Regions from separate parts of the Micromonospora sp. TSRI0369 genome, predicted to be linked through region 2. Evidence: riboswitches for the same ligand, from Rfam matches in the RefSeq annotation. Region 2 holds a riboswitch; each other region holds the start of a gene.
The links. A riboswitch is a leader RNA that binds a small molecule or an ion and turns the genes downstream of it on or off. The one in region 2 is predicted to bind cyclic di-AMP.
Positions count from the first base shown of each region.

Region 1: linked by a shared signal. The riboswitch ahead of AMK25_RS27480 (coiled-coil domain-containing protein) and the one ahead of AMK25_RS04735 (C40 family peptidase) in region 2 are both predicted to bind cyclic di-AMP.
Region 3: linked by a shared signal. The riboswitch ahead of AMK25_RS02460 (coiled-coil domain-containing protein) and the one ahead of AMK25_RS04735 (C40 family peptidase) in region 2 are both predicted to bind cyclic di-AMP.

Region 1 is NZ_LIVU01000011.1:100,115-110,147, reverse strand. It holds gene AMK25_RS27490 (HelD family protein) at 1-219, shown strand, start outside; gene AMK25_RS27485 (cation diffusion facilitator family transporter) at 314-1,228, shown strand; cyclic di-AMP (ydaO/yuaA leader) riboswitch at 1,372-1,503, shown strand; gene AMK25_RS27480 (coiled-coil domain-containing protein) at 1,509-2,585, shown strand; gene AMK25_RS27475 (SRPBCC family protein) at 2,582-3,118, opposite strand; gene AMK25_RS27470 (STAS domain-containing protein) at 3,160-3,519, opposite strand; gene AMK25_RS27465 (hypothetical protein) at 3,953-4,357, shown strand; gene AMK25_RS27460 (BON domain-containing protein) at 4,537-5,211, shown strand; gene AMK25_RS27455 (redoxin domain-containing protein) at 5,271-5,765, shown strand; gene AMK25_RS27450 (DsbA family protein) at 5,765-6,316, shown strand; gene AMK25_RS27445 (helix-turn-helix transcriptional regulator) at 6,318-9,086, opposite strand; gene AMK25_RS27440 (hypothetical protein) at 9,248-9,673, shown strand; gene AMK25_RS27435 (alcohol dehydrogenase catalytic domain-containing protein) at 9,670-10,033, shown strand, end outside.
Region 2 is NZ_LIVU01000001.1:953,597-963,629, forward strand. It holds gene AMK25_RS04700 (dihydrofolate reductase family protein) at 1-238, opposite strand, end outside; gene AMK25_RS04705 (hypothetical protein) at 336-734, shown strand; gene AMK25_RS31765 (hypothetical protein) at 920-1,663, opposite strand; gene AMK25_RS04710 (hypothetical protein) at 1,963-2,682, shown strand; tRNA gene AMK25_RS04715 (tRNA-Gly) at 2,762-2,835, opposite strand; gene AMK25_RS04720 (zinc metalloprotease) at 3,104-4,096, shown strand; gene AMK25_RS04725 (pyridoxamine 5'-phosphate oxidase family protein) at 4,168-4,713, opposite strand; gene dcd (dCTP deaminase) at 4,792-5,370, shown strand; gene AMK25_RS04735 (C40 family peptidase) at 5,435-6,466, opposite strand; cyclic di-AMP (ydaO/yuaA leader) riboswitch at 6,480-6,617, opposite strand; gene AMK25_RS04740 (N-acetylmuramoyl-L-alanine amidase) at 6,856-8,889, shown strand; gene AMK25_RS04745 (C40 family peptidase) at 8,953-9,963, opposite strand.
Region 3 is NZ_LIVU01000001.1:498,188-508,220, reverse strand. It holds gene AMK25_RS02465 (carbonic anhydrase) at 1-490, shown strand, start outside; gene AMK25_RS02460 (coiled-coil domain-containing protein) at 551-1,576, opposite strand; cyclic di-AMP (ydaO/yuaA leader) riboswitch at 1,581-1,711, opposite strand; gene AMK25_RS02455 (YibE/F family protein) at 1,866-3,158, opposite strand; gene AMK25_RS02450 (SHOCT domain-containing protein) at 3,322-3,531, opposite strand; gene AMK25_RS02445 (metal-sensitive transcriptional regulator) at 3,656-3,955, opposite strand; gene AMK25_RS02440 (heavy-metal-associated domain-containing protein) at 4,036-4,242, shown strand; gene AMK25_RS02435 (hypothetical protein) at 4,277-5,257, shown strand; gene AMK25_RS02430 (heavy metal translocating P-type ATPase) at 5,275-7,527, shown strand; gene AMK25_RS02425 (CsbD family protein) at 7,595-7,768, shown strand; gene AMK25_RS02420 (RNA polymerase sigma factor) at 7,833-9,083, opposite strand; gene AMK25_RS02415 (YciI family protein) at 9,080-9,442, opposite strand; gene AMK25_RS02410 (DUF2786 domain-containing protein) at 9,544-10,033, opposite strand, start outside.

The DNA of each region.
Region 1 (10,033 bases), on a different contig from region 2:
GTGCCGCGCCGGGACGAGGTGGCCAGCTGGCTGGGCGCGCGCGGCGCGGGCCGGCTGCAGGTGGTGACCAGCCTCCAGGCCAAGGGCATGGAGTACGACGGCGTGGTGCTGGTGGCGCCGAGCGAGATCCGGGCCGATCCGGGGTCGGGCGTGCGCACGCTCTACGTGGCGCTGTCCCGGGCGACCCAGCGCCTCACCACGCTCGACCCGGTGGGGTGAGTGGGCGCGCCGGCACCACCCACAGTTCACTTGCATACATAGCGATGTGAACATACATTGGGCCCGGCCGGTACGCGGCAGGGAGGGTGTTGGCGTGGGCGCAGGTCATGACCACAGCGGTGCGGTGGCCAACGCGGCACACCGCCACCGGGGCCGCCTATGGGCCGCGTTCGCGCTGCTCGCCGTCCTGATGGTGGTCGAGGCGGTGGCCGCCTTCACCACCGGCTCGCTCGCCCTGCTCTCCGACGCCGGGCACATGTTCACCGACGTGCTCGGCATCGGCATGGCCCTCGCGGCGATCACCGCCACCCGGCGTGCCGGCACCGACCCGCAGCGCACGTTCGGCCTCTACCGGCTGGAGGTGCTCGCCGCACTCGCCAACGCCGTGCTGCTCGGCGCCGTCGCGGTCTACGTCCTGGTCGAGGCGGTACGCCGCTTCGGCGAGCCGCCGGAGGTGCTCGCCGGCCCGATGCTCGTGGTGGCGGTGCTCGGCCTGCTCGCCAACATCGTCGCCTTCGCGCTGCTGCGGGCCGGGTCGAAGGAGAGCATCAACCTGCGCGGCGCGTACCTGGAGGTGCTCGGCGACCTGCTCGGCTCGCTCGGCGTGATCGCCGCGGCGCTGGTCATCGCGGTCACCGACTGGTGGTGGGCGGACCCCCTGGTCGCCGTCGGGATCGGCCTGTTCATCCTGCCGCGCACCTGGCGGCTCGGCCGGGCCGCGGTGCGCATCCTGGTGCAGGCGGCGCCGGAACACCTGCAGGTGACCGCCGTGCACGACCGGCTGGCCGCGGTCCCCGGCGTGGCCGAGGTGCACGACCTGCACGTCTGGACGCTCACCTCCGGGATGGAGGTGGCCTCGGCGCACCTGACCACCGACCCCGGCGTCGACCCCGGCGGGGTGCTTGCCGCCGCGCGGGCCGCGCTGCACGAGGACTTCTCCATCGATCACGCCACGTTGCAGGTCGAACCCGGAGCGTCCGCGGGCGTGTGCGGAAAGACCGAGTGGTGATTAGGACAGACTTAAATCACTGTGGCTGCTGTACAGTAATGTCGGTTTTGCCCCGCCATGCGGCACCACGCGTCGGAGCCGCGCCCGGGCCGCGCCGGTAGGCTCGGTCGCGGCCGCAGCCACCGGCGTCACCGGCGCAGGTGGGGTGGCCGTCGCCTAATCGCCCGAAGGGGCGAGCCGGGGAACCACGTACGTGGGGTGCATCCGCGTCAGCGGTAGGGATCTTCCGTCCCGAACCCGTCAGCTAACCCGGTCGGCGGTTGACGGAAGGACGTGTTGAATGCCCCCAGTGGCACCTGTACGACGGACGGCCGCCCGGTTGGCGGCCCTGCTCGTCGCGACGCTGACTCTCGGCGTCGCGACCGTTCCGGCCTCCCCCGCCTCGGCGGCGCCCCGGACCGCCCTGCTCGCCGCCGCACCCGGCGACGACGAGGGCGGCACGCCGGAGCTGCGCGCCCAACTCGACGCGGCCAGCAAGGGCTGGCTGGAGGCGAAGGCCGCGCTGAACCAGTCGGTAAACCGCCAGAAGCAGCTGAACGACCAGCTCAAGACGGTCGGCGCCGAACTGGCCGCACGCGACGCCAAGGTCGGCGAGATCGCCGGGGTGGCATACCGCGCGGGCCGCCTCGGCACCGCCGCGGCGTTGCTCGACAGCAGCAGCCCGGCGGGCTTCATGGACCGGGCCGCCACCCTGGGACAGGTCGCCGCGCACGAGGACCGCACGGTGCGCGAGCTGATCGCCACCCGCGACGAGGCCACCCGCACCCGGGCCGCGCTCGACACCGAGATCCGCGAGCAACGCAAGCAGGTCGCGGTGATGGGCAAGCGCAAGGAGCAGGCCGAGCGCGCGCTCGAAGTGGCGAACGACAGGGCGTCCCGCAGCAGCAGTGGCGGCGGCGGCAGCGTCCAGGGCACCTCCAACAAGAACGCGAAGCCGGCGCCGCGTAACTCGGACGGCTCGTGGCCGGCGGAGTCGTGCAGCGTCAACGACCCGACCCCGGCCAACGGCTGCATCACCCCGCGGACGCTGCACGCGCTGCAGCAGGCCAAGGCGGCCGGCTTCACCCGGTACGTCTCGTGCCACCGGCCCAGCGGCTCGGGCGAGCACCCGAAGGGGCGGGCCTGCGACTTCGCCGCCCAGAAGAACGGCTTCGGCGGCGTGGCCAGCGGCGGTGACCGGACGTACGGCAACAACCTGGCCGCGTACTTCGTACGCAACGCCGACCCGCTCGCCGTGCTCTACGTGATCTGGTTCAAGCAGATCTGGCTGCCCAGCAGCGGGTGGAAGGCGTACAGCGGCGGCAACGGCGACCCGTCCAGCGATCACACCAACCACGTGCACCTGTCGGTGTACTAGCGCGCTCCCGGAGGGCCGGCCGGATCGGGCCGGCCCTCCAGCGTCGCGCCGAGACGAGCCGCCAGGCTCAGGTGAGCCGCCCGGGCCTGGCGGAACGCGTACCCGAACAGCGGCGCCGGCGCGGTCAGCGTGATCTCCACGTCGATGCGCACGGTGCCGTCGGGCTCGTCGCGCAGCCGGGTGTGGTTGCGCACCGTCGTCGCCGGCTGCTGCCGGGCCACCGTGACCACCTCGTCCTCGCTCGCGACCAGCACGTCCGCCTGGTACGTGACCGGAAAGTGCAGCGGGCCCAGTTGCAGCCGGTCGGTGATCGCGTAGCTGGCGAGCGCGCCCGGCCGGGCCGGCAGTTGCCGGACCCGGACGATCAGCGGATGCAGCTCGCCCTGGCGACTGAGGTCACCCAGCAGTGCCACCGCGTCGGCCCGGCTGCACCGGGCCTGCACGGTGTAGCTGAAGCTGTCGCTGCTCTGCAAGCGGGCCCCCTCGCCGTCGTACGTCGCGACGATCGTCCCGTACGGACGCCGGGCTGGCAACGGGTAGAAGGTCCCTGGCCGGAGGGGGTGCGAGCGGGCGCTCAGGCGCCGGGCAGCACCTCGGGGGTGTCGTCGGCGAACCACGGTTCGGGAGCGCCGAAGAGGCCGAGCAGGCCGGTCACCCAGAGCTGCCGGTGCACGAACCGGCTCGGCTCGGTGACCACGAGCTTGACGCCGCTGACCTCGCAGGTCTGGAAGCCGGCCACCATGGCGCTGATGCCGACCGAGTCGATGAACGTGACGAGCCGCATGTTCAGCTCGATGCGCGCGGGACGGCCCTTCGCGAGCACCTCGGCGATCGCTTCCCGCACCTCGTACGCGGTGTCGACGTCGATCTCCCCACGGGGCGCGATCTGGACGACACCACCCGGCCGCACCGACTTCACGATCGACAGGCTCACGCGAGCACCTCCACTCGCCCTTGACGGGCGCCTCATCAGTACGCGGGCCGCGACCGAGAGTATTCCTCCAACGGCCCGGTCGCCACCCCCCGGGATGAGCAATTCGCGAACTGGGCACACCTGGGCGCACCCAATCCGGACCTCCGGGTTCCAGTTTCCCCTTCTACGCGGGCCACGGCCAGCCGTACGGCCGGTCGGACCCGTCGATCCGCCGACCAGGGTAGCGGGCGCGCGCACCTCGCGCCGACACCCCGCTCTCGGCGCGTTCGGGTGGTTCGTCCCGGTTTGAAAGCCTGGTAGCCGCCCGCGCCCCACTGTGGGTTTGCCGCCGCCGCGCGCTGGGCACTGCCCGGGGGAGTCAACCCGTGACGCGCCGGATGGACACCGGAGTCCGAAGTGGCCGCCGGCCTTCGGCACCCGAGGAGGTAGAACGATGTTCGGATCCAACCTGCTGGACCGCCGGGGCAAGGCCGAGCGGGTCGCCGACCAGGCGTGGCAGCACCTGCTCTCCGCGGCCGGCTCCGCCGGTGACAGCGTGCGCGACGCCACCCGCGCCGCCCGCCGCAACTCCTCCGGCTTCGCCGACGACGCCACCGACCTGGTCGGCTCCGCCGCCGAGGAGGCGCGCCGGCGGGCCACGCTCGCCTTCGACGCGCTGGCCGGGCGCCGGCCCGCGCTGCCCTGGACGCTGCTGATCGCGGCGGCGCTCGCGGGCGCGGCGATCGGCTGGGCCGCCGGCACCGCCGCGCGCGCCGCGGGCAGCCGCGACCGCGCCGCGGACGAGATCGAGTTCGTCGACGTGGACCGCCCGAACTCCCCGGCCGGCCTGGACGGCTGACCCGCACCCGACCGGCACGGTGGCCGCTCCCGGTACTCCCCGGGGCGGCCACCGTGCTGCGTGGTGCGCTCCCCCTCCCCCTCACCCGGACCGGGTGAGGGTGGCTCACCCGGGACACGCGCAGGATCGCGGGTGCGGGACCGCGTGCCCGCGCCGCCGTCGACGGGAGGGGAAGCCGGATGGCCACCGACACGATCACGCGTACCGACCGGGACATCCAGTCCGCGGTGCTCGACGAACTGACCTGGGAACCCCGGGTCGGCCCGGACGAGATCGGGGTGACTGTCACCGAGGGCGTGGTGACGCTGACCGGCCGGGTGGACAGCTACGCCAAGAAGTGGGCCGCCGAGCGGGCCGCGCACCGGGCCGCCCGGGTCCGCGCGGTCGCCAACGACCTCTTCGTCCAGATCGCCACCGCCGCCGGGCGGGAGGATCCGGAGATCGCCGTCGCGGCCGTACGGGCGCTGGAGTGGGACGCGTTCGTACCGGTCGAGACGCTCCAGGTGACCGTCTCCGACGGCTGGGTCACGCTGCACGGCGACGTCGAGTGGGAGTACCAGCGGCGCGCCGCGGAACGCTCGGTCGCCCGGCTCACCGGCGTACGCGGGGTGAGCAACGGGATCGCCGTGCGCCCGGCGGTACGCGCCGACGGGCACGACCTGGCCGAGCGGATCGTGGACGCGCTCGCGCGCAACGCCGCCACCGAGGCCGAGACCGTCGACGTCCGGGTGCACGGCGACACCGTGGTGCTGGGCGGGCAGGTCCACTCGGCCGGCGAACGCGCGGAGATCGAGCGGGTGGTGTGGAACGCCCCCGGCATCCGGGAGGTGCACAACCACCTCGTCGTGCGCTGAGCCGAACCACCCCGCCCGGGTGAGCCCGCCTCACCCGGGTGCCGGCCATGGTGGGAGGCATGAGTGATCCGAACGGGCTGATCACACCCGGGCGGGCCGCCCCCGGGTTCACGCTGCCGGCGGCGCCGGACGGGCGACAGGTGGGTCCCGGGCAGTTCCGGGGCCGTCCGGTGGTGCTGGCCTTCTATCCCGCCGACTGGTCACCGGTCTGCGGCGAGCAGATGGCCCTCTACCAGGCGGCCCTGCCCGAGCTGGAGCGGTACGACGCGGTGCTGCTGGGCATCTCGGTGGACAGCGTCGACTCGCACCGGGCGTTCGCCGAAGCCCAGGGCATCCGCTTCCCGCTGCTCGCCGACTTCGAGCCCAAGGGCGAGGTGTCGCGCCGATACGGCGCGTACGCGCCGCGCGGGCAGTCCGACCGGGCGCTCGTGGTCGTCGACCCGGACGGCCGGGTGGCCTGGAGCCACCTGTCCCCGCCCGAGGTGAACCCGGGCGTGGACGGCATCCTCGACGCCCTGGAGCGGCTCAACTCGGATCGGCGGGTGAGCGCCTGATGACCACGCCACTTCAGGTCACCACCGCGCGGCTGCGGACCCCGGTGACCGACAGCGACCACGTCCGCGGGCCGGTGGACGCGCCGGTCACGATCGTCGAGTACGGCGACTTCCAGTGCCGGTTCTGCGGCGCCGCGTACCCGAACCTCACCGAGGTGCTGCGCCAGCGGGCCGACGTGGTGCGCCTGGCGTACCGGCACTTCCCGATCGCCAACATCCACCCGTACGCGGAGAGCGCGGCGGAGACCGCCGAGGCCGCCGCCGCCCGGGGCCGGTTCTGGGAGATGTACGACTGGCTCTTCCAGCACCAGGACCAGCTCGACCCGGTGCACCTGTCGCTCGGCGTCGAGCAGATCGGACTGTCGCCGGACGAGATCGCCGCGGAGGTCGGCCGCCAGGAGTACGCCGACCGGGTCCGGCAGGACTTCGTCGGCGGCATCCGCAGCGGCGTCAACGGCACTCCGACGCTGTTCGTCAACGACGTCCGCCACGACGGCGGTTACGACCTTGCCGAACTGCTGACAGTGGTGGACGCCGCCGCCGACGTCTGAGTCAGATCAACCGCAGCTCGCGCGCCCGCCGGACGGCGTCCCGCCGGCGGGTCGCGTCGAGCTTGCGGTATATGTTGCGCACGTGCGTCTTGACGGTGTTCACCGACAGCGACAGCTCGGCGGCGATCTCCACGTTGGACAGGATGCTCTGCAGGTAGCGCAGGATGGTCAGCTCCCGCTCGGTGAGCGGCTCGTCCAGCCCGCGCGCCGGACCGTCCGCCGTCCCGGCGACCGGCTGCGCGTCCGCGCCCCGGACCAGCTCGCTCACCGTCGCCCAGTACGCGGTGCCGGAGTCCAGGTGCACGGCCAGCAGGTCCCGTACCCCCGGGTCCGCCCGGGTGAAGACGCGCCGGAAGCCGTCCGGCTCGGCGAGCGCCAGCACCTCCTCCAGCACCCGCCCGGCCCGCCGGGCGTCCCCGGCCTCGCCGGCCAGCGCCGCGTCGAGCAGCCCGGCGCTCAGCCGTACCGGCAACGGCCAGTCCGCCGCGCCGGGGCCGGCCCAGTCGGGCAGCGCCCGTTCGGCCGCGCGGGCGTCACCGGCGCGCAGCAGCAACCGGGCGGACGCCAGCGCCGGCGCGGGCCCGTCGCCGGTGGCGTCGAGCAGCGCCCGGGCGCCGTCGGTATCGCCCGCTGCCACGCGCACCTGGGCTTCCTCGGCGGCCAGCCACCCGCCCAGCTCCGGGCCGGGCGCGACCGCCCGCGCCCCGGCGAGCGTGCGCAGCGCGCCGCCCGGGTCGTCGCCGTCGGCCAGCAGCCCGGCCCGGCAGAGCGCGACCAGCGCCGCGCCCCCCGGCTCCGCGGCGGCCGGACCGGCCAGCGCCAGGTGGGCCACCGCCTCCGCCGGCCGGTCCCGGTGCCAGGCCACGAGCGCCAGCGCCAGGTACGCGTAGCCGCAGTCCGACCGGGCCGACCAGCCCTGGCAGGCCGGCATCGCCAGCGCCTCCCCGGCGAGTTCCTCGGCCGCCCGCAACGCGCCCCGGGCCGCCTCCAGCGCCGCCGAGCGGCTGACGCAGAGCAACTCGGTCCGCGGCCGGCCGGCCCGCCGTGCCGCCTCCCGCGCCTCGGCGAACCGGGTACGGGCCACCGGCAGCTCCCCCTCGGCCAGCGCGACCAGCCCGTGCGCGGCGCCCGCCACCGCGCGTACGTCGTCGCGCTCGGCCGACCCGGCACGCGGATCGGCGGCGGCGTCGGCGGCCGGGCCGGAAGCGGTGGCGAGCAGGCGGTCGGCGGCCTCGCGTACCCCCTCGTGGTTCCCGCCGAGCCGGGCCAGACTCAACTCCACGGCGGCGGCCAGCCTGCGGAACCGGTCGCGGCGCGGCGCGGGCAGGTCGTCGGCGTGGGCCAGCGCGCGCCGCAGCTGCCCGTCGGCGGCGGCCGGATCACCGGCGTACGCCCGCTCCGCCGCGGCGGCCAGCGCCAGCTCGGGATCGCGGCGGACCGCGTCCGCCGGCGGCTCGGGCGGGGCCGCCACGGTCGTCGGCTCGTCCGGTGCCAGCTCCGGCCAGCGGCTGACCAGCAGCTCGGTGGCGGCGGTCCACTGACCGGCGGTCAGCGCGTGCCGCACCGCCTCGGCCGGCCGGTCGTGGGCGGCGTGCCAGTCCGCCGCCCGCCGGTGCAGCTCGCGCACCTCGTCGGCGGGCAGCCGGCCCAGTTCGTCCCGCAGCACGTCGGCCAGGAGCGGATGCGGCCGGTACCACTGCGGGTTGCCGCCGTCCTGGTGGAGGAAGCCGCCGTCGCGGGCCGCCTCGGCGAGCACCTGCCCGGCGTCGGCCCGGCCGGTCAGCACGGCGGCGAGGTCGGCGCGGACCGCGACGGCCACCGCCACGCGGCGCAGGACGTCGCGGGTCGCCGGGCCCAGCGGCGCGAGCACCTCGTCCCGCAGGTACGCGGCGACGTCCGGCTGGTCACCGCCGAACCGGTCCACCGCGCGGGCCGGGTCGGTCCCGTCGGCCAGCGCGAGCGCGGCGAACCGCAGCCCGGCCGGCCAGCCGGCGGTGCGCTCGGCCAGCCGGGACACCGCCGGGGCGGGCACCGGCACGCCGTGTGCGACCAGCAGGTCGGCGACCTCGTCGGTGGTGAACGCCAGCTCGTCCGGGCCGATCAGGGTCAGCTCGCCGGCCAGCCGCCAGCGGTGCAGCGCCAGCGGCGGCTCGCGCCGCGCGCCGGCCACCAGCCGCAGTCGCCCGTCGGCGTGCCGGAGCAGGAACTCCAGCCCGGACAGGGCCGCCGGGTCGGTGACCCGGTGCAGGTCGTCGAGGACCAGCAGCACCGGCCGTTCCCGTCCGGCCAGCGCGGCGGCGAGCGACTCCAGCTGCTCGGGCCGGGGCGGGCCGTCCGTCAGGGGCGGAGGCGCATCGTCCGGGTCCTCGGCGGCGGCCGTACGCAGGGCCGCCGCCAGATAGCCCCAGAACCGCCGGGTCGTGTCGCCCTCGCCCACAGTCACCCAGGCCGGTGCCGGGCCGTCCCGCTCCGCCCGCGCCCAGGCGGACAACACGGTCGTCTTGCCCCAGCCGGCCGGCGCGAGCACGAGCGTCACCGGCCCGCTCGCGCCCCGCTCCACCCGCTCCACGAGCCGGGGCCGCAGCAGACCCGGCTCGGGTGGCGCCGGTGGCGTCAAGCGGGACGCCAGCAGCGGCGGGCCGCCCGGCAGCGCACCACCGGCCAGGTCGGGTGAATCGATGCCGGCGGTACGCAGATCGGGCGTACCGGTGATCTCCCTGGTGTCGTGCGGCGCGGCCACGAATCGGACCTGGTCGGCCTCCTCCGGCATGCATCCCTCCCCCTGTCGACGCGGGCAGCGGTTACCCGGACCGGGCCGGTTCACCCCTTCCGGGCGAACCCGGCTCACCCGGCCCCGGCCCACCCTGGAGGCACGCGGGCGGCCGGCCGGGCAGCGCCGGCCGCCCGAGGCCGGGACCTTCGGGAGGTCAGGTGGCGCGGATCAGACGGCTGACGGCCGGCGCGCTGGCGCTGGCGTCCGGCGGGGCGCGGAGGCTGGCCGACCGCCTGCCGCAGCGGGCCGCAACGGATCCACGGCCGGGACGGTGGCAGAAGGTGACGGTGGCCGCCGCGCCCGAGCGGGTGCTCCCGGCCGGACGGTGGCCCGAGCCGCTGCGTCGTCTCGACGGGGCGGTCGAGGCGTGGGCCCGCCCGGCACCCGGCGGTCGCGGCACCGAGCTGGCGATCCGTCCGCTGGGCGGGGAGTGCACGCTGCCGGGGTTCGCCGCGCACCTGGTCGGCGACGATCCGGGCCGGTACCTGCGCCACGTGCTGCGGCAGACCAAGCAGCTTCTGGAGACCGGCGAGGTGCTGCGCGCGGACCGCCCGCCGATGGACCGGCCGGGGCCGGTGCGATGAGGGCGCTGTGCTGGGCCGGAGCCGACGCGGTGGAGGTGCGCCGCGTCCCGGACCCGGAGCTGCGCAACGCCCAGGACATGATCGTGCGGGTGCGGCGGAGCACGACCTGCGGCGCGGACCTGCCGCTCCTGGGCGGGCGGGTGCCCGAGGCGTCCGCCGGGGAGGTGCTCGGACGCGAGTTCCTCGGCGAGGTGGTCGAGGTCGGCCCGGAGGTACGCCGGCACCGGGTCGCCGACCGGGTGGTGGTGGGCGCCGCGGTGGCCTGCGGGTCGTGCTGGTTCTGCCGGCAGGGGCTGCTCGCCTGCTGCGACAACGGCACGAGCGGCGTGACCGCCGAGCCGGAGTGGGGCCAGCCGTCAG
Region 2 (10,033 bases):
GGATGTCCGCGGGCGCCTTGGGCCAGTAGCCGGCGAAGATGTCGTACGTCTTGCGGCCCAGCAGCAGCGCATCCATGCTGCTCGCCCGCTGGAACATCACCGCGCCGGACTTCTCGTCCAGCAGCGGCATCTGCCAGCCGCCGTGGCTGAAGCCGCCGTCACGGTCCTCGTCGGGCTCGCCGGGAGCCTGCGCCACGCCGTCGAGGGTCAGGAACTCGGTCACGATCAACGTACCCATGGGTCTGCTCCTCCGGTTTTCGCCTCTTCCCCCGACAGACCCGGCTGCGGCCAGCGACTCATCGCTCCGCCCGCCCGCTCGATGGGATGATTCCGGGATGCCGTCTCCCGTGCCCCGGACCGTCAAGGCGGTCGACACCGCCACGCTCATCCAACTCGACACCCAGGCGATCGAGTACGGGTTCAGCCGCAATCACGGTCAGGGCTGGCTGGCGGAGCATGCCGCCCCGCACGCCCTGCACTACCTACGCCCGTTCCTGGTGCACAGGGCGGGCCGGCGGCCGGAGTTCGATCCGCACTGGCGGTGCATGCTGCTGCTGACAGTGCGCGACGGCCAGGAGGTCTTCTCGTTGCTGGACGTCTGGCCCGCTTCGTTCGACCGGCTGCCCGAGACGCTGGACCGGGCCGCGAAGCAGGCGGTAGCCGACCGCCTCAACCACGGGAACCTGCCGACCCAGGCGCAGTGGGCTCATCGCTTCGGTACGAACTTGACCTGATGGCCGTCCGGATCGCGGACCCACGCGTAGTGAAGCCGCCCGTCAGGCGAGTCCTTCGGCGGCACGACGCTCGTCGCACCCGCCGCCATCGCCAGGCCGGGGCCCTGGAATCCGGGCAACCGATCCTGCGGCCCGGTCTCGGCAGTCTCTCGTGGCCTCGGCCGGCCCCTGCCGTCCTCGCCCCGTCAGAGGCGTTGTCGCTCCGACCGTTCAAGGAGGCGCATGATGTGTCGAATCAGGTAACGTCGCGCAGACAAAAACGGACCGACCTTGCTCACCGGTGCTACATGGTCGCCTTGACTGATGCGCATCATCGCCGCTTTTCTTCCGGAAATCATCCTATCGACCAGGTCGCCTGACAACACGACTGTGGGTTCATCCACCGAGGGTTCGTTCCACTCGCGAAGGTCGTCGACCGCTGCCATGATTTCCTTACGCTCCTCGGTAGACCTTGCCAGGTCCACGGCTCGGCGTAGTTCGGCTTGCGCTTCTTCCGCCCTTACTCGATATGCGCTGATCACTCGCAACGCACTTAGCCGCGCGCTCGGATGGGAGAGGTAGCTCACGTACAGCTTGAGGTTGCTTTCCATAAGCTCTCGACACAGCGACAAGAGGTCGACTGCTCGTCCATGCCAATAGATCAGTTCGGGGTGGGCTGCTTCCCCGTTCCCGAGGGTCCCGAGCAGCGCCAGCGCCTCTTCAGGATTTGCGATCTCACGCCGCTCCAGGCGTTGCGCGATTTCGCGAATTGCATATGGCGTTGCTTCACAGACGTTCTCGTTCCAAGCAAGGTCGTGCATCAGCGACCTGAACGCTTTCGAGCGAACCTGCTTGTCGGGGGATGAGAGGTCTGCGAGCGTCGACGGAATGTGATCGGATCGCCCGACGAAGCAGGCGACATCTGACCAGCGAACCTCTTCCGAAGTCATACAGGCATGATCCCGCACCCCGCCAAGACTCCGCGAGGCGGCGGCTTCGACCAAGGGACCTCTCGGTGTTCGGCGGGCGTGTGTTCCAGAGCTAGGTGGCTGCAAAGCGGGCGGCCGATCTGGCAGGGCGCGGCAGATCCGGGCCTGATCTTGGCGGGACAGATGGCAGGCAGGAAGGCGCCGCCGATGGTTCGGCTGGGCAGCGTTGCGTTCTGGGTCATCAGCCGATCGGATGACCAAAGGCGATGATCGGCTATTTCCATGTGCGACGGACACCCTGCGGCGCTTAGGAAGGAGGCATGACCAACGAGGTGACCGTTCCCCTGCTTCCGTGCGCATCCATTGACGACATCGAAACGTTCTACGGAGTTCTCGGTTTCCGGACCACGTACAAGCAACGCAAGCCCAACGCGTGTGTGGGGGTGCAGCGGGAAGACCTGAATCTGCAGTTCTTCGAGATCCCCGGGTTTGACCCGGAGCAGTCCTATGGCTCCTGTCTCGTACTCACCGCAGACATCGAGGGGCTGCACCGGGCATTCGCAGCCGGCATGCGCGCCGCGTACGGCAAGGTACTGGTGTCCGGAACGCCGCGGATGACCCGGCCCAGGGCGCGGAAGAACGCCGACGGGTTGGGCGGGTTCAGCGTCATCGACCCGGGCGGCAACTGGATCCGCGTCTTTCGACACGCCGCCACCGCGCCCATGCCGGCCACCACGCCTGCCGGGCGGCTGGCCAAGGCTCTAGCGAATGCTGTCGTGCAGGCCGATTCCAGGGGAAGCGTCGGACAGGCCGTTCGGATCCTCGACAGCGCCTTGGCCCGCCCGCAAGCCGACGACGACCCGGTCGAGCAGGTAGAGGTCCTGGTCTACCGCGCCGAACTCGCGATGGTGCTGCACGATCCGAAGACTGCGGCCGAGATGCTGGCCCGCGCCCAGTCCGTCACGCTCACGGAAGACGAATCCGAAAGGGCAGCACCCGCGTTCGACAACGCCGCCGACCTCGCAGCAGCACTGCGGTAGCGGGCACGGCCAGGGCAAGAAGCGGCAGCAACGACTGAGGCCCCAGCCAGGAAACCTGTCCTGAGCTGGGGCCTCACGCTGGAGCGGGTGACGGGAATCGAACCCGCACTGTCAGCTTGGGAAGCTGATGTTCTGCCATTGAACTACACCCGCAGGCGGCACCACTCTACCTGAAGGTCACCACCCCCGTGCACTCAGGTACGCATGCCACCTCGGCGAGGTGGCGGCATCGGCGGGCGGTTGATCCCGCCACCTCCCCGAGCTGGAGTGGATCAAGCACGCACCGAGGTCGCCGGGCACGAAGTTGCACGTCGGCAACATATGGGCGTTCTCAAATGCGTCGATGAGATGTAACGTCTGCCCCACGTTTCCGCACCGGCGTGACACACCCCCTGGCACGCCGTCAGAAAGAGGTGGGCCCATGGGACTCCGTCCCAACCTGCTGACCCGGCGTACCGCCGGTGTCGCGACGTCGACCCTCGCGCTGCTGCTCAGCACCGCCGCCGTCGGCGTCGTCCCCGCTGCTTCGGCCTTCTCGGCCGCCCCGGCCGGCGTCTGCGCCGAGCCTGCTGACGCCCACGCCGACGAGCACTCGAACGCCCGCGTCGCGAAGGGCGGCAACGCCAAGCTCGACCCCAACCACCTGACCGCCAAGCAGGTCCAGGACCGGGAAGCCGACCTCGCCGCGGCGCAGCGCGAGCGGGCCAACTTCCGGGCCGGCGCCGTCACCCCGCTGGCCACCGTGACGATCCCGGTCGTCGTGCACGTCATCCAGGAGAACAGCACCCGGGCCGGCGGCAACATCCCGGACTCGATGATCAACCAGCAGATCACCGTGCTGAACCAGTCGTACGCGGGCTCGACCGGCGGCGCGGCCACCGCCTTCGGGTTCCAGCTCACGAAGATCAACCGGGTGACGAACCCGTCGTGGTACCCGATCGTGCAGGGCTCCTCCGCCGAGCGGTCGATGAAGACCTCGCTGCGCGTGGGCGGCAAGAACACGCTGAACATCTACCTGGGCGAGCTCAGCGACAGCCTGCTCGGCTGGGCGACGTTCCCGAAGCGCACGCTGGACAAGATGGACGGCGTGGTGGTGCTCAGCGAGTCGCTGCCCGGCGGCACGTCGACCAACTACAACCAGGGCGACACCGGCACGCACGAGGTCGGTCACTGGCTGAACCTCTACCACACCTTCCAGGGCGGCTGCTCCGGCTCGGGCGACAGCGTCTCCGACACCCCGGCCGAGGCGTCCCCGGCGTACCAGTGCCCGACCGGCCGTGACACCTGCTCGACCGCCGGCAAGGACCCGATCACCAACTTCATGGACTACACGTACGACTCCTGCATGTACCAGTTCACCGCCGGCCAGGCGAGCCGCATGCTCACCGCGTGGAACGCCTACCGCGCAGCCTGACCTCTCGCACCACGTACCGGTGCCGGTCCTGTCCTCGGACGGGGCCGGCACCGCTCGTTTCGGGGCTGTGGTCAGGCGGCCGGGCGGCGGGTGTCGAAGCCGTGCCGGCCGCGCCGGCCCTCCGCGGCCACCGGCTCACGCCGGGCCGGTTCGGCACCGAGCGGGTCGAGCCACACCCGCACCTGCGGCGGGGCGGCGCCGGGCTGAGCCACCGGGTCGCGCCGGGTCAGCATCGCCGCCTCGACTGTGAACTCGAACAGCCGCCAGTCACCCTGCGGCGACGCCCGCGCGATCCGGGCCAGGTGGGCCACTGTGGCCGGGTCGGTCACCGGCCGCGCGCGCCCCGCGATGTACGCCTCGTCGTCGCTCTCCTCCGGCGGGAACGAGTGCAGCGCGTAGCGGCCGTCGCGTTCGAGGTCGCGGCGCTTCGGCGAGTCGATGACGAAGCACCAGAGGCCGTCGTCGGTGATCACCGGGGAAACCGGGTGGACGCGGGGGCCGCCGTCGGCGCGGACCGTGGCGAGGTAGCCGAAGCCCGGCCCGTACTGCTGCATCAGGAGGCGGATCTCGTCGGCGAGGCGGGGCTCGTCGGCGGCGAATTCGGACCAGGAAGCCATGCGGACATCCTATCGAACACGTGTACGAAGATGTAGTGCGACACGCAGGTCACCCATACCGGTCGCTATGGTGTTCCGATGCTGCTCTCCGACCGCGACCTGGTCTCCGAGATCAAGGCCGGCACGCTTGCGCTGGAGCCCTTCGAGCCCACGCTGGTGCAGCCGTCGAGCATCGACGTACGCCTGGACCGGCTGTTCCGGGTGTTCAACAACCATCTCTACACACACATCGATCCGTCGGTCCAGCAGGACGACCTGACCTCGATGGTGGAGGTGCCGGAGGGGCAGCCGTTCGTGCTGCACCCGGGCGAGTTCGTGCTCGCCTCCACGCTCGAGGTGATCTCGCTGGGCGACCAGCTCGCCGGCCGGCTGGAGGGCAAGTCGAGCCTGGGCCGGCTGGGTCTGCTGACCCACTCGACCGCCGGCTTCATCGACCCGGGCTTCTCCGGTCACGTCACGCTGGAGCTGTCGAACGTGGCGAACCTGCCGATCACGCTCTGGCCCGGCATGAAGATCGGCCAGCTCTGCATCTTCCGGCTCTCCTCGCCGGCCGAGCACCCGTACGGCTCGGCCGTCTACGGCTCGCGCTACCAGGGGCAGCGCGGCCCGACGCCGAGCCGGTCCTGGCAGAGCTGGCGCACCTGGCCGACGCGCTGACGCCGACCGCAGTTGTTAATAGGGGCCCCCTCCTCTACCGGAGGCGTTAAGAGGGGGCCCTTCCTTACACCCGGCCGTAGCTGTTGATGTCGCCGTCGTCGACCCGCTTCATCGTGATGGGCTTGCCGGACTGGGAGGCGTGCACCACCCACCCGTCCCCCACGTACATCGCCACGTGGTGCAGGTCGCTGTAGTAGAAAACGAGGTCACCGGCGCGCAGGTCGGCGCGGCTGATCCGTTTCGTCACGGCGTGCTGCTGGCGCGCGTTGTGCGGCAGCGAAACCCCGCCCTTGGCCCAGGCCGCCAGGGTGAGGCCCGAGCAGTCGAAGTGGTCCGGGCCGGCGGCGCCCCAGACGTAGATCTTGCCGATCTGGGCGCAGGCGAACTTCACCGCCGCTCCGGCCGGGCCGCCGGGGTAGCCGGCCGGGCAGGGTGCCGGGCGCAGCGGGCCGCCGCCACCCTTGCCGTACACCTTGAGCCGCAGCTTCTGCAGCTTGGCGATCTCGGCGTCGATCTGCTTCTTCTTCGCCGCGAGCTGGGCCTCGGTGCGCGCCAGCCCGGCGATCATCTCGTCCAGCGGCTTCTTCTTCGCCGCCAGCTCGTCGCGCAGCGCGGCGACGGAACGCACCTGCTCGTGCTGCCGGTGCGCGAAGCGGTCGAGTAGTTCCAGGCCGTTGACCAGGTCACCGGGCGAGCGGCTGCCGAGCAGCACGTTGACTGTGGAGAGGTTGTCGCCCTTGTAGGCGTCGGCGGCGAGGCCGCCGACCTGGCCGAGCGCGGCGTCCACCCGGGCCTGGAGGGGTGCGATCTGCCGGCCGAGCGCGTCGGCCTGCTTGCGCCGTGCGGCGAGCTGCTCGCGTACGGCGTTCACCTGTTCGATGACCGGTTCGAGCTTGTTCCAGTCGCGGTCGATCTGGGCCTCGATCTCGGCGACCGAGGGCTCGGCGTGTGCCGCAGTCGCGCCGCCGGTCAGAACGACGGCGGTGCCGACCAGCGCGGCGAGGGCTGTGGTGAAGCGGGACCAGCGGGAACGCGGCGCGACGCTGGACCGGTCGACCGACCGGTTCGACGACGGCCGCGGGGCATGGAGTGCCACCGGGCGTCCGTACTCCTTCTTCCGTACCGCCTACCGGGTTAGCTGACGGATTCGGGCGGGAAGGGAGCCGCCCTACCGCAGCAGCGCTGCGGATTCACCCCAGGTACCTGGTTCCCCGGCTCGCCCGGAGGCGACTCGGCGGTGTCGGACCGTCACCGACCGGGTTGGACGGTGAGACGTGCGGCCGACGATTCACCAGAGTAGGGACCACCGTTATCGATCCGCAACTTCCAGCGCCGTGACACTCCGTACGCGATGCGATGCCCCACCCCGCGCGGAGGTGAAATTTTCTTTCACCGCTGATTACTCACTGGAAAGGTATTGACCATCACGGGTGTGCGGAGTGAGGGTGGGAATGCAGTGACCCCCATCCCTGTCCAGGAGGTTCGATGCACCTCTCCGCCCTGCCGTCGGGCAGACGGATACTGCTCGCCGCCGCCGTGGCCACAGCCACCGCGCTGGCGACGACCGGCCCCGTGACCGCCGCGCCGGACACGTCCGCGCCCGCGAGCGACCGGCAACAACAATACGCCGCCGCCGCGGCAGAGTACGGCGTGCCCCAGAACGTGCTGCTCGGTGTCTCCTATCTGGAGTCCCGCTGGGACACGCACACCGGGCAGCCCAGCACCAGTGGCGGCTACGGCCCGATGCACCTGACCGATGCCGCGCACATCCTCGCCACACCGGGCAGCGCCCACGTCGACGAGGACGAGGACCCGCGCGGCGACGACTCCCGCCCGCTGAAACTCGACCCGGCCACGGCCGCCGCGCCGAAGCGGGAGACCCCGTTGCCGAGCGCCTCGCTCCAGACGCTCGACGCCGCCGCCACGCTCACCGGGCTCGACGCGGGCACGCTGCGCACCGACCCGGCCGCGAACATCCGCGGTGGCGCGGCGCTGCTGGCGTCGTACCAGAAGGCTCTGGGCGGGCCGGTCGGCGCCGGCACCGACCCGGCGGCCTGGTACGCCGCGGTGGCCCGCTACTCCGGCGCGGACACCGCCGACGCCGCGGCGGCCTTCGCCGACGAGGTCTACGACCAGCTCGGCCAGGGCGCCACCCGGACCACCGACGACGGCCAGCGGGTCACGCTCGCCGCCACCGCCGCGAAGCCGGACCGTTCCCGGCTGGCCCGGCTCGGCCTGCGCAACGCCGAGCGGCCGGACGGGCTGGAGTGCCCGGTCCGGCTGGCCTGCGAGTGGATTCCCGCGCCCTACGAGCAGCTCAGCGACGACCCGGGCGACTACGGCAACCACGACCTGGCCGACCGGCCGAAGCAGCAGAAGATCGAGTACATCGTCATCCACGACACCGAGGGCTACTTCGGCCCGAGCGTCGACCTGGTGAAGCGGGCCGACTACCTGGGCTGGCACTACACGCTGCGCTCGGTGGACGGCTACATCGCCCAGCACATCAAGACCAAGGACGTCGGCTGGCACGCCGGCAACTGGTACGTCAACGCCAAGTCCATCGGCCTGGAGCACGAAGGCTTCGCCGGCCAGGGCACCTGGTACACCGAGGCGATGTACCGCACCTCCGCCAAGCTGGTCCGCCATCTGGCGCTGAAGTTCGGCATCCCGATGGACCGGCAGCACATCATCGGCCACGACAACGTGCCCGGCATCACCGCCGCCAACGTGGGCGGCATGCACTGGGACCCGGGGCCCTACTGGGACTGGTCGCACTACTTCGACCTGATGAAGGCGCCGTTCCGCGGCACCGGCACGGCGAAGACCGGCCTGGTCACCATCGACCCGGACTTCGCCACCAACCGGCCCGCGTTCACCGGCTGCAACCAGCAGCCGCCCGGCGTCCCGACGCCCCGGCCGCCGGCCGAGCCGTGCCCGTCGCGCGGTTCTTCGGCGGTGGTCCTGCGGACCGCGCCGAGCCCGGACGCCCCGCTCGTCAACGACCTCGGGCTGCGCCCGGACGGCACGCCGGACACGATGTACATCTCCGACCACGGCGCCCGCGCCTCGGCCGGCCAGACGTACGCGCTCGCCGGCCGGCAGGGCGACTGGACGGCGATCTGGTACCTCGGCCAGAAGGCGTGGTTCCTCAACCCGGCCTCCGCGCCCACTGCCAAGTGGGCCACCGGCTTCGTGGTGACCCCGCGGCCCGGCAAGGCCACCATCCCGGTGTACGGCCGCGCCTACCCGGAGCAGGCCGCCTACCCGGACACCATCCCGTACCAGACCATCTCGCCGCTGCAGTACACGTTCGCCGCCGGCCAGCGGTACGCGGTGGGCGGGGTGCTGCCCGGCGAGTACTACCGGGCGGTCTCGTTCGACGGTTCCGCCCCGGGTGACCGGACCGTGGTACGCGGCGAGAACCGCTACGTGCAGGTCCAGTTCGGCCACCGGATCATGTTCGTGAACCTGGACGACGTGCTGATCCTGCCGTCCCCGGTCGGCGCGCCGCGCTGACCTCCACGAGAACACGAAGGCCCCCGGTCCCTGCGGACCGGGGGCCTTTCGGTGTGACCGAGGTCAGGTGACCCGGACGAAGCCGGCGAGCGGCTGGGTGTTGATGCTCGACACCTGGACCGGTTTGCCTGTCCGGGGCGCGTGCACCATCACCCCGTTGCCGAGATAGAGCCCGACGTGATGCAGATCGGAGCCGAAGAACACCAGGTCACCGGGGCGTGCCTCGGAGCGGGACACCTTGCGGCCCTCGTTCCACTGCGCGCCGGTGAAGTGGGTGAGCGAGATGCCCGCCGCCTTGTACGCGTACTGCGTGAGGCCGGAGCAGTCGAACGAGTTCGGGCCGGTGGCGCCCCACACGTACGGGTCGCCGACCTGGGCGCACGCCGTCGCGATAGCGGTCCGCGCGGCACTGCTCACCACGCCGTCGATCTTCGGGCAGCCCGCCGGGCGGATCGAGGTCACCGGCAGCATGGCGGTGAGCCGCTTGATCTCCGAGTCGATCTGCTTCTTCTTCGCCGCGAGATCGTTCTGCTGCTTGGTCTCCAGCTCGATCAGCGCGTCGAGCTTCTCCTTCTGCCTGTTGTACTCGTCCCGCACCTTGAGCACACCGGCGATCTGGCGGCGCTGGTCGTCGGCGATCCGGTCCAGCATGACCAGCTGCTCGGCCAGCGTGCCCGGCTTGGTGCTCACCAGCAGCGCGCCCAGCTCCTGCGACGGGCCCTGGATGTAGTAGCGGGCCGCGATGTCGCCGACCTTGTTCATGGCGAGCGTGGAGGCCAGCTCCAGCGGCACCATCTTGTCCTTCAGCGCCTTGGACTTCTTCTGGTTGGCGCGAAGCTGCGAGCGGACCTTGTTGAACTGCTCGATGGTGGGTTCGAGCTGCTCCCACTGCTTGTCGATCTGCGCGTCGATCTCGTCCACCGACGGCGCCGCGTGCGCCGGGGCCGTCAGCATCCCGGCGCCGACCGCGGCGGCCGCGACCAGGGTGACCAGACGGCGTGCCATCCGTTGGAACCCGGCCCGCCGGCCGGGTGGAGCGCTCGGGGCGTGACGTTGAGGGGGCGTGGTTGCCACCGGCACGGACTCCTTTGCAACCGACCGCCGGGCGCCTCGCGAGAGGGAAGATTCGAGGCAGACGACCCAC
Region 3 (10,033 bases), 460 kb from region 2:
GGCGGAGATCATCTTCGACCGGGGTCTCGGCGACCTCTTCGTGGTGCGTACCGCCGGGCACACCGCCGGGCCCGAGGTGCTCGGCAGCGTCGAGTACGCGGTCACCGTGCTTGGTACGCCGCTCGTGGTGGTGCTCGGGCACGACTCCTGCGGCGCGGTCCAGGCCGCCCGGGAGGGGGTCCGCACCGGCGCCGCGCCGGCCGGACACCTGGGCGCGGTGGTGGACGCGGTCTCGCCCAGCCTGCTGCGGGCCGCCCGGCAGGGGATCGACGACCTCGACGGCATCGTCGACGTCCACATCGCGCAGACCGTGGAGACGCTGCTGGCCCGGTCCGCCGTGCTGGCCGAGCGGGTCGCTGCGGGCCGATGCACGGTGGTGGGAATGTCGTACCGGCTCTCCGGCGGCGAGGTGCGGACAGTGGCGCAGGTCCCGGCGCCACTGCCCGCTCCCTCGGCGCCGGCGGACGCGGACGCGGCGCTGGCCGGCTGACCGCGGCGCCGGACGACAGAAGGGGCCGCCCACGGGCGGCCCCTTCTGTCTGCGTCCAGGTCAGAGCATCGACATGTGGACGTGGTCGGTGTGGTTCGACGGCCCGCTGTACGAACTCCAGCCGGTGGCCGGGAACCAGATCTGCCGGTTCCAGATGACGTAGTAGATGCCCAGCCGGTCGGCGTTGCGGATGAGGAAGGCGGCCACGTCGTTGCCGTACTTGCGGGTGTCGTCGTTGTGCCAGGGCGCGAAGCCGCTGTTCTGCAGCGACCAGTCGCACGCCTTGCCCTTGGGGTGCTCCCACGGCCCGCCCGGCCGGTAACAGCCCACGAAGCGCGTATAGCCGGCGCGCCGGACCTCCTTGTAGGCGTGCAGCGTCCGCGGCGTGACGCAGCCCGAGGTGGTCGGGTCGTTCTCGCTGCACGACTCGGCCTTCCAGCCGCCGTCGGCGGTGCGGCCGGGACCGATCTTGGCGACCGGTGAGGTGGCGTCGACCAGGCCGCCGGTGAAGCCGAGGCCGCCGACGAGCTTGAGGGCGCGCTCGGCCTGCACCTTCTCGCGCTCCATCGCGTTCTTCTGCTTCTCCTGCTCGCGCACCTCGGCGTCGAGCGCGATCTTGGCCTGCTCGGCGCGGGTCTTGACCGCGTTGATGGCGGCCAGGCGCTGCGCGTTGAGGAGGTTCAGCTCGTCCAGGGCGTTGACGCGGCGGACGAACGAGTCGGGCGAGTTGCTCTCCAGCAGCATCGCCATCGCGCCCATCCGGCCGGTCCGGTAGGACTGGGCGGCGAGCTGGTTGACCTGCGGGCTGAGCGCCTCGAGTTCGGCCTGTGCCGTCTGCACCTCGGCGGCCAGCCGCCGCTGGCGGTCCTGCGACTTGGCCAGCTTCGCCTTCGCCTGGAGGAAGTTCCGGTTGGCGCTGTCGATGGCCTCGGTGATGAGCGGTGGTTCGCCGTCCTCCTCGTGCCCGGACGGCTTCGGGGCCGCGGCGGCGGGGGCCGCCGTCGCCGCGTTCGGCCCGGCCAGCACTGCCAGCGAGGCCAGCACGGCCACCAGGGGTGTCAGCCAGCGGCGCAGGGGTGGCGTCACAGTGTTCCCTTCCGTCGGCCGCCGACCGGGTTAGCTGACGGGTTCGGGACGGAAGTGGCCCCTACCGCTCGCGCGGATTCACCCCATGTACCTGGTTCCCCGGCTCGCCCGTAGGCGATTGGGCGGCGGCACCGCTGGCGCCGGTGCGCGCCTTCGGCGGTGACCGGCAGCGAGGTTACCCGACAGCACTCCTGCGGATCTACGTCCGGAAGCCGACCAATAGCGAGATTTCGCCGTGGCCCGCCGTGACCAGCGTCGCGTTTGAAATCGATGGTCACCGTGCGGAGTCTCACCATGTCGCCTCCGTACTCCTTCCGCCGCCGAGCGCCTCCAGCGCGTCGTCGCGTCCGGCCGGCGGACGGGGCGCGGGGGCCGCCGGCTCCGCGGGCTCCGCGCCGGGCGCGCGCCGTCCGGCGGTGGTCACGATCGCGGCCAGTGCGGTCGTCAGCGGTACGGCCGCGATCAGGCCGAGCGTGGCCACCGCGCTGCGGACGATCTCCTGGGCGAGGAACTCGCTCGTGAGGATCTGGCTCACCGGGCGGGAGTCGGCGACCAGCAGGAGCAGGAGCGGCAGCGAGGCGCCCGCGTACGCCAGCACGATGGTGTTGACGGTGGACGCGATGTGGGCCCGGCCGACGCGGGTCGCCGCCCGGTAGAGCTGCCGCCGGGACAGTCCCGGGTTGGCGTGCGCGAGTTCGGTGACGGTGGCCGCCTGGGTGACCGTGACGTCGTCCAGCACGCCCAGCGAGCCGATGATGATGCCCGCCAGCAGCAGCCCGTGCAGGTCCACGTCGGCCCGGAACATGGACAGGGTGGTGGCGTCCTCGCTGCCGAAGCCGGTCAGGTGGGTGGCGGACGTGGCGAGCAGGCCGAGCACGCCGGTGATCACCAGGCTGCCCAGCGTGCCGAGCACCGCCACCGACGTCTGCGCGGTGACCCCGTGCGTCAGGTAGAGCACCACGAACATGATCAACGCGGCGCCCACGATCGCCACCAGCAGCGGCGGCTGGCCGCCGCCGATGCCGGGCAGCACGAAGCCGAGCAGGATCGCGAAGCTGGCCACCAGGCCGCCGAGCGCGGCGAGCCCGCGCCAGCGCCCGAACGCCACGATCGCGGCGGCGAAGAGCACCAGCAGCCAGATCAGCGGGGTGCCGCGCTGGTGCTCGGCGATGTTGTAGGACTTCACCGACGGGTCGGCCGGGTCGATCAGCTCGACCAGCACGATCTTGTCGCCGACCTCGACCCGTGGCGCCCCCGGCCCGGCCGGCAGCGGCGTCTCGACCTGCCGGCCCGCGTCCGGGCCCTGCTCGGCGGTGACGGTCGCGGTGCCGCAGGGGCCGCCCGCGCCCTCCGCGCCCTCCGGGGCCTCCGGGGTCGGCGGGCAGGGTTCGGTGACCACCCGGGTCACGGTGCCGTGGTAGCGGGGGACGTCCGCGCCGCCGACCGGCTCCCGGTCCTGCCGGGGCCAGAGCACCAGCGCCGCGATCACGGTGAGCGCGAACAGCGGCACCACGACGGCGACGAGCAGCCGCCGTACGCCCGGTGGCGTGGGCGGTGCGGGGCGGGTGTGGTCGGCACCCAAGGCGTCTCTCCCAACGGTCGCGGCGACGCCTGGTCCGCCGGACCGGTCTGGTCACCGGGCCGGCGCGGACGTGTCGACCACGTCCGGGTCGTCGCCCCGACATGGTAGGCAGCCCGGCTGAGCGCTCCCGGGCACCGTGGCCGGGGACGCGCGGCCCGCGCGGTCAGGCCAGGCCGGCCCGGCGTCGCCGGTACTCGTCCTCGTCGATCTCGCCGCGGGCGTACCGCTCGTCGAGGATGCGCCGGGCCGTCGTCGGGCCCAGGTACTGCGGGCCGGTCCACCGCACGGCCGCCCAGACGAGCCCCGCCAGCACCGCGAGGACCAGCAGGGACCAGATCCACATCCAGCCCATCATCGGGCTCTGCCACATCATCGGGCCGCCCTCCGTCCGTCACCGCGGGTCCGCCGGGCCGGCCTGCCCGCCACTTCGACGGTACGTCCGCGCGGGCGCGTCGGGTCGGGTCGATGTGCCCTGCTCCGAGGGCCGGAGGTCCCCCTCAGCCGCGCTTCATCAGGCGGCCGACGGCGGCCATCATCTCGGTCGCCATCTCGTCGGCCCGGCCCTCGGCGGCGCCCTCGTGCATGCAGTGCCGCGCGTGCCCGTCGAGCAGGCCGAGGCCGACCTTGTCCAGCGCCGCCTGGATGGCCGAGATCTGGGTCAGCACGTCGATGCAGTAACGGTCGTCCTCGACCATCTTCTCGATGCCCCGGACCTGACCCTCGATGCGGCGGAGCCGGGCGAGGAGTTGGTCCTTGCTGGCGGTGTAGCCCCGGGTCGGGCTGGACGGCGCGGTCATGAAAACGAGGATAGCGTACCCCTCGGGGGTATGCTAACGTGTCGACAGTACCCCCAGGGGGTATAGGATCGGAGGGCGAGATGGAGAGCACCTACCAGGTGAGCGGCATGACCTGCGGCCACTGCGTCAAGTCGGTGAGCACCGAGCTGAGCGCGCTTCCGGGCGTCACCGACGTCCAGGTCGACCTGGCCACCGGCCGGGTCACCGTCACCAGTCAGAACCCGCTGGACGCGGACGCCGTCCGGGCGGCGGTCGACGAGGCCGGCTACGACCTCGTCGGTGCGTGACGGGTCCACGGACCCGCGGGAACGAGGAGAAACCATGAATACGGCGACGAAGCTCGGCGGCTTCGCGCTCGGCCTCGTGGCGGTCTTCGGCGCGGCGTACGGGATCGGCAACCTGGCCGACCCCGTCGCCCCGGCCGCCGAGACCCGCCACGACGACAGCGGCAGCGACCACGGGACCGGCGACACCGGTCACGGTGACGAGAGCCAGGCGGGCGGCGCCGCCGCGCACCTGCCCGGCGGGCTGCTCGTCTCCGAACGCGGCTACACGCTCCAGCCCGCCACCGCGGCGGCCGGGCAGTTCGCCTTCCGGATCACCGGCCCGGACGGCGCGCCGGTCACCCGCTTCGAGGTGGCCCACGACAAGCGCATGCACCTGATCGTCGCCCGCCGGGACCTCTCCGGGTTCCGGCACGTCCACCCGGAGATGGCCGGCGACGGCACCTGGCGGGTCGCCTCCCCGCTCGACGGCCCCGGGGCCTGGCGGGCGTTCGCCGACTTCACGCCCGAAGGCGGCGAGCCGCTGACGCTCGGCCTGGACGTCACGGTCCCCGGTGAGCTGGCCGCCCGTCCGCTGCCGGAACCGGCCACCAGCACCACGGTCGACGGCTACACAGTCACCCTGACCGGCACGCCGGAGCCGGGCCGGACCAGCCGGCTCACGCTCTCCGTCAGCCGCGACGGGCGGCCGGTCACCGACCTGCAGCCCTACCTCGGCGCGTACGGGCACCTGGTGGCGCTGCGGCAGGGCGACCTTGCCTACCTGCACGTGCACCCGGAGGGCACGCCCGGCGACGGGCGCACACCGGCCGGTCCGGCGATCACGTTCGCCGCGGAGGTGCCCTCGGCCGGGGCGTACCGTCTCTACCTGGACTTCCGGCACGGCGACGCGGTGCACACGGCCGAGTTCACAGTCCTGGCCGGCGACCGGACCGCGCCGGCGCCCACCGCGCCGGCATCCACCACCGCACCGACCCCGGACGCCGGACACGGCACGCCGGGGCACGGGCACAGTTGAGCGCCGGAGGCGCCGCGATGACTGCCACGGGAAAGGCGCTGCCCACCGCGCCGAACCTGATCGAGCTGGCGATCGGCGGGATGACCTGCGCGTCCTGTGCCGCCCGGATCGAGAAGAAGCTCAACCGGATGGACGGCGTCGAGGCGACTGTGAACTACGCCACCGAGAAGGCCACCGTCCGGTACGCCGACGACATCGCGCCGGCCGACCTGATCGCCACAGTCGAGAAGACCGGCTACACCGCCGTGGTGCCGCCCCCGCCCGAGCAGGCGGCCGCAGCGGCCGGGGAGCCGGTGGACGAGCTGCGCGCCGCGCGTACGCGGCTCTGGGTCTCCGCCGTGCTCACCGTGCCGGTGATCGTGCTCGCCATGGTTCCGGCCTGGCAGTTCGACTACTGGCAGTGGGCCTCGCTCACGCTGGCCGCGCCGGTCGTGGTCTGGGGCGGGCTGCCGTTCCACCGCGCCGCCCTGGTCAACCTGCGGCACGGCGCGGCGACCATGGACACGCTCGTCTCGCTCGGCACGCTCGCCGCGTTCGGCTGGTCGCTCTGGGCGCTGTTCCTCGGCGACGCCGGCATGCCCGGGATGAAGCACCCGTTCAGCCTCGACATCACCCGTGGCGACGGCGCCGGCAACATCTACCTGGAGGCCGCCGCCGGGGTGACCGTGTTCATCCTGGCCGGGCGGTACTTCGAGGCCCGTTCCAAGCGCACCGCCGGGTCGGCGCTGCGCGCCCTGCTCGAACTCGGGGCCAAGGACGTCGCGGTGCTGCGCGGCGGCCAGGAGGTCCAGGTCCCGGTCGACCGGCTCGCGGTCGGCGACCGGTTCGTGGTCCGGCCCGGCGAGAAGGTCGCCACCGACGGCGTGGTCGAGGAGGGCACCTCGGCCGTCGACGCCAGCATGCTCACCGGCGAGTCGGTGCCGGTCGAGGTGGGGCCGGGCGACACGGTGGTCGGCGCGACTGTGAACGCCGGCGGCCGGCTGGTCGTGCGGGCCACCCGGGTCGGCGGCGACACCCAGCTCGCCCAGATGGCGCGGCTGGTGGAGCAGGCGCAGACCGGCAAGGCGGCCGTGCAGCGGCTCGCCGACCGGATCTCCGGCGTCTTCGTGCCGATCGTGATCGCGCTGGCCGCCGGCACGCTCGGCTGGTGGCTCGGCACCGGCTCGGGTACGACCGCCGCGTTCACCGCCGCGGTGGCCGTGCTGATCATCGCCTGCCCGTGCGCGCTCGGCCTGGCCACGCCGACGGCGCTGCTCGTCGGCACCGGACGCGGCGCGCAGCTCGGTGTGCTGATCAAGGGGCCGGAGATGCTGGAGTCCACCCGCCGGGTCGACACCGTGGTGCTGGACAAGACCGGCACCGTCACCACCGGCCGGATGGCGCTGGCCGAGGTGCTGCCCGCCGACGGCGAGGACGCCGCCGAGCTGCTCCGGGTGGCCGGGGCGCTGGAGGCCGCTTCCGAGCACCCGATCGCCCGGGCCGTCGCCGAGGGCGCGGCCGAGGCCGGGCCGCTGCCGCCGGTCGGCGAGTTCGCCAACGCCGAAGGGCTCGGCGTGACCGGCACGGTCGAGGGCCGGACCGTGGTGGTCGGCCGGGCGCGGCTGCTGCGCGAGCGGGGTCTCGACGTACCCGAGGAGGTCGCGCGGGCCGCGACCGGCGCGGAGGCGGCGGGCCGGACGGCGATCCTGGCCGGCTGGGACGGGCGGGCCCGGGGCGTGCTCGCGGTGGCCGACGCGGTGAAGCCGACCAGCCGGACGGCCGTCGCCCGGCTGCGCGAGCTGGGGCTCACACCGGTGCTGCTCACCGGCGACAACGCCACGGTGGCGAGGGCGGTCGCTGAGGAGGTCGGCATCGACGAGGTGATCGCGGAGGTGCTGCCCGCCGAGAAGGTCGCGGTGATCGAGCGGCTCCAGGGCGAGGGCCGGGTGGTCGCGATGGTCGGCGACGGGGTCAACGACGCCGCCGCGCTGGCCCGGGCCGACCTCGGGCTGGCCATGGGCACCGGCACCGACGCGGCCATCGAGGCCGCCGACCTGACGCTGGTCCGGGGTGACCTGACCGCGGCTGTGGACGCGATCCGGCTCTCCCGGCGCACGCTGGCGATCATCAAGGGAAACCTGTTCTGGGCGTTCGCCTACAACGTCGCGGCGTTGCCGCTCGCGGCGGCCGGGCTGCTCAACCCGATGCTCGCCGGGGCGGCGATGGCCTTCTCGTCGGTCTTCGTGGTGGGCAACAGTCTGCGGCTGCGGCGTTTCCGCCCGATCGGGTGAGGGGATTGGGCGGGCGGCCGACGGGGTAACCAGTTGTCGTCAGGCAATCGCATCAGTGGAGGTCATCATGGGTCTCGACGACAAGATCGACAACACTTCCCAGGACGCCGCGGGCAAGGTCAAGGAGGGCGTCGGCCGCGCCACGGACAACGAGCGCCTGGAGGCCGAGGGCCGCAACGACCAGGCCGGCGCCAAGCTCAAGCAGGCCGCCGAGAAGATCAAGGACGCCTTCAAGAGCTGACGTACGCGACGCACACCCACCGGGTCGGCCCTCGGGCCGGCCCGGCGTGCTGTCCAGGCCCGCCTCAGCGCGGCCGGTCACCGGTCAGGCGCGCGGCGCGGGCCTGGAGGTAACGGCGCTCCGGCAGGCTGGTGGTGGCCCGCGCGGCGGCCAGGTACGCGGCCCGCGCGTCCGCCCGGTCCCCGGCCAGGTCGAGCAGATGCGCGCGGACGGCGGCGAGACGGTGGTGGCCGGCGGTCCGGCCGTCGGCGTCGAGCGGTTCCAGCAGCGCGAGCCCGGCGCGCGGACCGTCCACCATGGCCACCGCGACCGCCTGGTTGAGTGTGACCATCGGATTCGGCGCGATGTGGGCCAGCACCCGGTAGAGCGCGACGATCTGCGGCCAGTCAGTGGTCGCCGCGGAGGGGGCCTCCGCGTGCACCGCCGCGATGGCCGCCTGCACCTGGTACGGCCCCGGCGACGACCAGGTCAGCGCCTCGGTCACCAGCGCCACCCCCTCCTCGATCGCAGCCCGGTCCCACCGGCCGCGGTCCTGCTCGGCCAGCGGCACCAGCTCGCCGTCCGGCCCGGTACGCGCCGCCCGGTGCGCGTCGGTGAGCAGCATCAGCGCCAGCAACCCGGCCACCTCGCCGTCGTCCGGGAGCAGCCGGCGCAGCTCCCGGGCCAGCCGGATCGCCTCGGCGGTCAGCTCCGCCCGGTGCAGCGCCTCGCCGCTCGACGCCGCGTACCCCTCGTTGAAGACCAGGTAGAGCACGCGCAGCACCGCGCCCAGCCGCTCGTCGCGGTCGGCCGGCGAAGGCAGCGTGAAACGCGCGCCGGCCGCCTCGATCCGCTGCTTCGCGCGGCGGATCCGCTGGCTCATGGTCGCCTCCGGCACCAGGTACGCGCGGGCGATCTCGGCGGTGCTCAACCCGCCCACCGCACGCAGCGTGAGCGCCACCTGCGCGCTGACCGGCAGCGCCGGATGGCAGCAGAGGAACAGCAGCTTCAGCGTGTCGTCCCCGCTCGGCGGCTCCTCGTCGGCGGGCGGCGCGACAGTCGCGTACGCGGGCTGCCGGACCGCCACCGCGACCTCGCGTGCCCGGCGGGCGTGCTCACGGCGCCACTCGTCGGTGAGCCGGCGGGTGGCGACGGTGACCAGCCACGAGCGGGGGTGGTCCGGCAGGCCCTGCTCCGGCCACTGGACGGCGGCGGCCAGCAGCGCCTCCTGGACCGCGTCCTCGCAGGCGTAGAACTGGCCGTGCCGGCGCACGAGCACGCCGAGGACCTGCGGCGCGAGCGTGCGCAGCAGGTCCTCGACCGCAGGTGAGGTCACATCTCCGTCCCGGCCTGCTCCATCACCGCGCGCACCTCCAGCACGCCGAAACCGTGCCGCACGTCCGGCCAGCGCGCGGCGATCTCGGCGGCCCGCTCCGGGGTCTCGCAGTCGACAGTCAGGTAGCCGGCGAACTGTTCCTTGCTCTCCACGAACGGCCCGTCGGTGATCTCGGTGCCGCCGGAAGCCGCCGGCCGTACCGTCCGGGCCTGCGACGGGTGCGCCAGCGCCTCACCGCCGACCAGCTCACCGGACTCGGTCAGCTCCTTCATGATCACGTCGACCTCGCCGAAGATCGCGTTGCGCTCCGCCTCGGACAGCTCCTCCACGAAGCCGGGCCGGTTCCAGATCAGCAGCATGTACTTCACGGGTCACTCCTCGGGTCCGGGGCCACCGTCGGTGGCGCCTCGCAGACGGGTCGGAGCCGGTCCGCCCGAACCGACATCATCCCGGGAAAAGGTCAGCGGGCCCCGCGTACCGGGCGGCGCGCCGGGCGGCCCGGGTCGAGCGAGGCCCGGTCGGCCGCGCTGGTGCCGGAGACCCAGCCCTGTTCGTCGCGCACCTGGAGCCGGTGCCGCGTGGTGCCGGGAAAGAGCTGGTCGACGCGTTCCCGGACGGCGTCCGAGCGGGCCGCGAGCACCGGCAGCAGCCGGTCGTCGTCGCTCTCCTCGGCCGCGACCGCGCTGGCCTCGCGCAGCCGGTCACCGATCCGCAGCGCGAACGCGTTGAGGAACGACTCGTCGTAGCCCTTGGTACGCCGTCCGCCGGCCTTGCCGCGCTCACCCCGGCCGCGCAGCATCGCGGCGGTGGCCTGCACCAGCAGCGAGGTGTGCAGCAGCTCCACCGCGGCCAGGTCGGCCGGGAAGCCGAGCACCGTGGCGAAACCCAGGTCGTCGGACCAGACCGACTCGCACCGGTTCGCCGCCGCCACCTCCTGGACCAGCAGCGCC